One region of the Paenibacillus sp. GXUN7292 genome, then DNA from elsewhere that is predicted to be linked to it. Evidence: riboswitches for the same ligand, from Rfam matches in the RefSeq annotation. Region 1 holds a riboswitch; the other holds the start of a gene.
The links. Region 1 has a riboswitch for ZMP and ZTP ahead of ACRRU2_RS09570 (bifunctional 5,10-methylenetetrahydrofolate dehydrogenase/5,10-methenyltetrahydrofolate cyclohydrolase). Riboswitches for the same ligand answer to the same signal wherever they lie in the genome.
Positions count from the first base shown of each region.

Region 2: it holds a riboswitch for ZMP and ZTP, as region 1 does, so the genes downstream of both, rpiB (ribose 5-phosphate isomerase B) here and ACRRU2_RS09570 (bifunctional 5,10-methylenetetrahydrofolate dehydrogenase/5,10-methenyltetrahydrofolate cyclohydrolase) in region 1, are expected to answer to the same signal.

Region 1 covers NZ_JBOZWO010000008.1:75,847-78,976, forward strand. Annotated here, with positions in the region: gene ACRRU2_RS09560 (alcohol dehydrogenase catalytic domain-containing protein) at 1-37, shown strand, start outside; gene ACRRU2_RS09565 (cyclodeaminase/cyclohydrolase family protein) at 120-755, opposite strand; gene ACRRU2_RS09570 (bifunctional 5,10-methylenetetrahydrofolate dehydrogenase/5,10-methenyltetrahydrofolate cyclohydrolase) at 748-1,611, opposite strand; ZMP/ZTP riboswitch at 1,686-1,769, opposite strand; gene ACRRU2_RS09575 (DeoR/GlpR family DNA-binding transcription regulator) at 2,527-3,130, shown strand, end outside.
Region 2 covers NZ_JBOZWO010000033.1:1,039-4,168, forward strand. Annotated here, with positions in the region: gene glyA (serine hydroxymethyltransferase) at 1-427, opposite strand, end outside; gene ACRRU2_RS21590 (TIGR01440 family protein) at 494-1,069, opposite strand; gene rpiB (ribose 5-phosphate isomerase B) at 1,126-1,566, opposite strand; ZMP/ZTP riboswitch at 1,693-1,773, opposite strand; gene ACRRU2_RS21600 (lamin tail domain-containing protein) at 1,839-3,130, opposite strand, start outside.

The sequences.
Region 1 (3,130 bases):
AAGCTGGGAAAAGACGATTATTCATTTTGAATGGTAACAGTCCTAATAATTAACCTTACTAATAGTACAAAGAAGCAGATGGCGATATCTGCTTCTTTGCGTTTGGCTCATAGGCTGGATCAGTTTGCTATACGCTGGCGAGCAGCCTGAATAACGTTATGCTTCAAAGCTGAGATTTCTTGCATGAGGGAGGAGGCTTGAAGCGCATACTGATCTTTAAGCGCGTTATCCTTTAAGGCTTGGATATTGATCTCGACGGTCAGAAGTGCGGATTGTGCAGCTGCCTCCAGCAAAATAGCGCCGATTCCCAGATCGGAGATAACGTTTCGGTTAGCCTGCGCAGTGATGCTGCTCGTTAGCTGAAGTCCGTCCTTGCAGGCTTCAATAAGATGGAGAGGGACGAGCAGCGCTTGTATGGTTGCTTCCTGCAAAGCTTGTTTTCTTGCAAGCTTTTCTTCAGCAGAATAGCATTTTAGCTGCAAAATGTTCATGTAGGCGTTAAAACAGGCGATATCCTTTGCCAGCAATTTCTCGCTTTCCTGGATTAAGCTGTACATGCCTTGAATCGCTGCAGTAATTTCGGGCTCATAAGCAGCAAATTTTTCTCCTTGTGACAAATTGCCAACCATAGCTGTCATTGATGCACCAAGAGCCGCGACTAATGCTGCAACGCTCCCGCCGCCTGGAGTCGGCTTTGCGCTGGCGGCGTCGGCAACAAACTGGCGAATGGATTGCTCCCAAATGCGATTACTCATTGGACTCCGCCTCCTGTAGCTGAAGCATAACCGCTTGCATTAAATTATTGAACAATATGGCGGTTGTTAATGTTCCGACACCGCCTGGAACAGGGGACATCGCTTCTACGCAATCCGCCGTTTCTTTAGCAACGTCGCCGGCCATCTTGCCATCGCTGTCTTCATTAATGCCCGCATCGATAATAACAAGCTTAGAATGTACGAACGCAGGCACAATCATGCGCGCTTTGCCGACTGCGACAAAGGCGATATCAGCCTGTGCTAAGTGTGAAGCGAGATCGGCGGTATGGGAATGACATACTGTAACGGTTGCATTTTCACGCTGCAGCATATGAAATAAGGGCATGCCAACCGTTTGGCCGCGTCCGACCAAGGTGACATTTTTGCCATACAAGGAATAGCCATAATGCTTAAGCAGCATAATGCATGCTTGCGGGGTTGCAGGATATAATCCGGGAGCGCCTGTCATTGTCGCAAGTTTATTAGCTGGTGTGACACCGTCAATATCCTTCATGGGAGCGATAGCAGCTTCTACAGCGGCTGTTGAAATTTGCTTTGGAAGCGGCAGCTCGACCATAATGCCATGCACATTTGTATCCATGTTAAGCTCATGAATAAATTGGAGCAATGCTGCCTCGGCGGTATTTGCTGCCAGGGTGTGCAAAGTAAACTGTACCCCTAGCTTCGAAGCGAGCTTATGCTTGGCCTGCGCATAGTAAAGGGAGGCGGGATCGCCTTCTACAAGAATAACTGCCATTTGCGGATTTATATTCTCCCTTTGCAATTGCTCAACTTGCGTTTTCATTCGTTCATACATTTGTTCTGCCGCATCTTTTGCCTTCATTAATAACGTCATCAATCTGCCTCCTTCATAATGAAATACAAAAAAAAGCATCATCGAGCACACAGCAAGCGCGTGGCATCGATTGACACTTTTCCCCAGGCGAACGGTATATTTATGCTGCATGCTCCCTTGTGGTCAATTCCACTGCTTCGCCAGTTACATACAGCCTGCTTTAATTCTAATATGCTTATCGTATCAAAATTGCAAGAAAAAGCAAATAAGAATGAGTTATGAATATAGTGCTTCTTTACAAAAAATATAAAATGGAGCGGCTTAATAAGCATAATGAGCAAAAAAAAGCGTATATAAAATTAAATAATGTACTAATAAAACGAGTGGATGTATTGTCAAAATAACGACAAACATCAAAAAACAATAAAAATATTGGATTGGATATTAAAAGAGACCATGTTTCCATTAAACTGTTCCACTTCTATTTCATTACACTGAGTGTAATTGATATAGGTTAATGGATTGAATTCGTCAAACAGGAATTGCAGCAACGTGCACTAGCATTCATTTTAATAGTCGAAAGCAAAGGATTATGGAATGAAGTGGAAATAGAGTGGAGAAAAGTATCCCTATGAATTCTGCGAATTTAGTTTTGTTAAGCAATTGTTAATGCGAATGTTTTATTTTTTGATGTTTGATATTGATTTTTGTTATTTAATGATGTTTAATTGTAATAACGAGTGTAAGTTGCGAATATTAAACAATGTAACCCTTTACAATTTATTAATAATTCTTATATTCAACAATTGGCGAAAACAAACGATAGAGGCATTGGTTGTAATTAACAATCAAAAAAAGTTTGTAGAATGTTCTTGACAGATCTATTGCGTGAATTTATTCTTTAATTAAGCAAAAGAAAGCTTAAATGAACATTTATGAACATTTTGTAAATCCGTTTGTAAAGGAGGGGTATTGGTGTTAGCAGTTGAAAGAAAAGCGCGAATCGTAGAATATGTGCGGAAAAACAGAGTCGCTACGATATCTGAACTGGCTAATGAATTTTCTGTTCATGACGCAACGATACGCAGAGATTTGTCGGAGATCGAACAAGAAGGTCTGCTTAAACGAACGCACGGAGGTGTGACGATCGATGAGTGGGCTAACGTCGAGGCTTCCTTCAACGATCGCTTCAACGATCAGCTTGATCAGAAGATGCGCATCGGCAAGCGTGCAGCAGAGCTTGTTAAAGACGGCGAGCATATCATTATTGATTCGGGCACTACGACGCTTCATATCGCCAAAAATTTAGTTCACCGCACGAATCTTACTGTTGTAACTAACGATATGAACGTTGCTGCTGAACTGCGAGATTCGCCGGGCATTAAAGTAATTCTAACAGGCGGCGATCTATATCCCTCAAGTTATATGCTTAACGGCATGTTTACAGATCGAGTGCTGGAATCGCTTCACGTACACAAGGCATTTATCGGGATTCCGGTCCTTCATTCCAAATTGGGCTTAATGCATCCGGAGGCTCAGCTAGTCCCAACCAAAATTGGCATGATTAAAGCGGCTCAAC
Region 2 (3,130 bases), on a different contig from region 1:
CGCCGTAAGCAACGAAGTTGTAAAGCAGGCCGGAAGCATTAACCGGACTGCCGTGAGTCAAGTGACCACCATGTGCCAGGTTCATGCCTAGAACCGTGTCGCCAGGCTGCAATGCTGCCAAATACACAGCCATATTAGCTTGAGCTCCAGAGTGAGGCTGAACGTTAGCATGCTCAGCGCCAAATAGTTCTTTAGCACGATCTCTAGCCAAATCCTCAACGATGTCTACATGCTCACAACCGCCGTAGAAACGCTTGCCCGGATAGCCTTCCGCATATTTATTTGTAAGCACTGAACCTAACGCTTCTACTACCGCTTCACTTACAATGTTCTCCGAAGCAATCAACTCGATGTTATCACGTTGACGCTTAAGCTCAAGTCCCATTGCTTTTAAAACCTCTGGATCCTGTTTACGCAAATTTTCCATTTGAATATCCTCCTCATAATTGCAGCTTTTTAAAATCGCTTATATTTTTTTGCTATTACACTTCTCCTAGCATTCGCTTGGCAATGCATATACTGCCCTAGCACCGCCGATTAGCTTAGGTCTCGCGTAAGCAGCAGTTACTCTTGCTTCCCCTATATATTTGATCGATGGACGGAAAGGAACAGCTACCCGTTTCACGTGCATACCAATAAGAGTGTCGCCAATATCGATTGCCGCCTGTGCCCGCACTTCCTCCACCAAACACGCATCGTCCAGCTGACGGTAAGCATATGATGCCATCGAGCCGCCTGCTGTTGGTATTGGAACTGCATGTACCTGCTCGAGACCATATCGTATGGCCGCTGCTTTATTCAGCACCAGCGCGCGGTTCAAATGCTCGCAGCATTGAAATACAGGGTAAAAGCCAATTGCCGAACGCGCCGCTTCCACACCAGCATATATTTGCTCTGCTGCTTCCAGAGTCCCGCTAGTTCCGATATGCTTGCCTATTACTTCACTGGTACTTACTCCTATGACAAGCAATTGATCTGCGGACAAACTGCCAGCTGCGGCCAGCTCCAATATAATGCTTTCAACCTGCTTAGCCATCTCGCTATGTTCAAAAACCTGATTCCTGCTCATCCTGTCAGCTCCTTTGCTAATCAAAGATAGAAAAGTTGCTTATTCCTAATGAGCTTCTATTGCTCGATGCTCATTACTTTATTGATTCGTCCTACGTGGCGTTCGCCTTCGGAGAATGGTGTTTCCAGCCATACCCGAACAATTTCCTGTGCGAGTCCAGGCCCGATAACACGCTCGCCCATAGCAAGCACATTCGTATTATTATGATCTCGAGTCGCTTTAGCTGAAAATAAATCATGCACAAGCGCGCAGCGGATGCCTTTTACCTTATTAGCAGCTATCGACATGCCGATGCCAGTGCCGCATACTAGAATGCCGCGGTCTGCTTTCCCTTCTGCAACTGCTGTGCATACCGGAAGTGCGTAATCAGGATAGTCAACCGATTGATCGCAGTTGCTGCCAACATCCTCTACAGTGTGACCCAGCGATTCGATAAAAGAAATCAATTCATTTTTCAAACGGTAGCCGCCATGATCGGCTCCAATCATAATTTTCATCATAAGCACCTTCCTTGTATTCATTTGATGTAATAGTTGCATGAAACTTGGTTGTCCTGATGATGCTAGTATACCTTTTTTTCGACAGAAAAACGAAAAAAGAGCAAAACATGCTAAAGCATGCTTGCTCTTTGCCCAGGCGACCGGCCGTATACCCCAATGCTCCACCGTGGTTACCCACTTCCGTCGCCAGTTACATCGAGGTCTTAATTTGATTTCATCATAGCTGATATTTTGACAAAAATCAATCCTTTAAAAGGCTATTCTGCAGATTAGGCAATCGGACTAGTCTCTTCTCCCATCTGCCCTGCATCTTCGCCGTTCTTCCCGGCATCCTGATCAGGTACTTCCTCTTCCACTGGCGCTTGATCGTCGCCCTCACCGTCCGGCGCTTGCCCTTCTGCATTGTCATCAATCGTTTGTTCTTGTTCTCCTAACAGCGCTGCCCCAGCTCCTGTTTGGAATTTCCAAAGCGAGGATGCGGTACGGCCTCCAAATAAATCTTCTGCAACTGCATACCAATAATAGGTCGCATTGGCCGCAAGTCCATTCCAAGCTGCTTGAGCTGTCGCGCCGCTTGCCGCTTGCACAGTGCTGCCAATTTGCTCATCGGTCAATACGCGCACCTCGAATTTGTCTGTAGCTACCCGCTTTACAAGCGGTGCCAAGTTCATAGTCAGCGTCCACTCATCCTTCGCAGGCTCGTAGTAGTTATAATCATTAAGCACGGGAGAATAGGTGTTCACATATACCCGATTCGTTTGCGTATCGAAATGGAGAAGCTTCAAATAACCCGAGCCTCCTTCACCGACACCTTGGTAATCTGCAAGCATTTGATGCACGGTACGATCTGCAATGCCATCCTTATTGTCATCGATTGCATCGCTACGGACTGCACTGCCAGTAAAATGTCCGCTAATAACCAGCTCGACATTGGAGTTCGGCACGACTACCTCATTATACAGCTTGTTTCCTGTGGCTGAGCGCGCTGCTTGCGCATTCAAGTATTCATGCGTAACGATGACGCCTTTGCGTTCAGGATATTGCTGAAGCACCTCATTGGTCCAGTCGATTGTGCCTTGATCAAGTCCCCAGCCTACATAAACAAAAATATAATCGTTGCCGCTTGCGGAAATCAGATCATAATGACCCCGGTTATCCAAATAAGATCCGCCGTAATATGGCTTGTCCTTAAAGCGATTTTCGCCAAAGAACTGATTGAACAGCGTATAGTCAGGCGGCTCGCCTGTTACGCCGCCATCATGAACATCATGATTGCCCGCCGCAACGCCGTATGGAATATTCGCATCCTCCAGCACCTGCATATATTGGTCAGCTCTGTTCCATTGATCCAAATTCGGTGTTGTGTTAACGATGTCCCCAACATGCGCGACATATTGAATGTTCATGGCCGTCTTATTATCACGAATCCATTCGACCTGGTCCTGGAAATGAGACGGATATATTTCTGTATAAAGCTGCGTGTCCGGCATAACGACAAAAGTATAATCATACTGGCTGCGCGCAGGGATTAAATCCTGCACCATGACTTGAATTTTTCCGC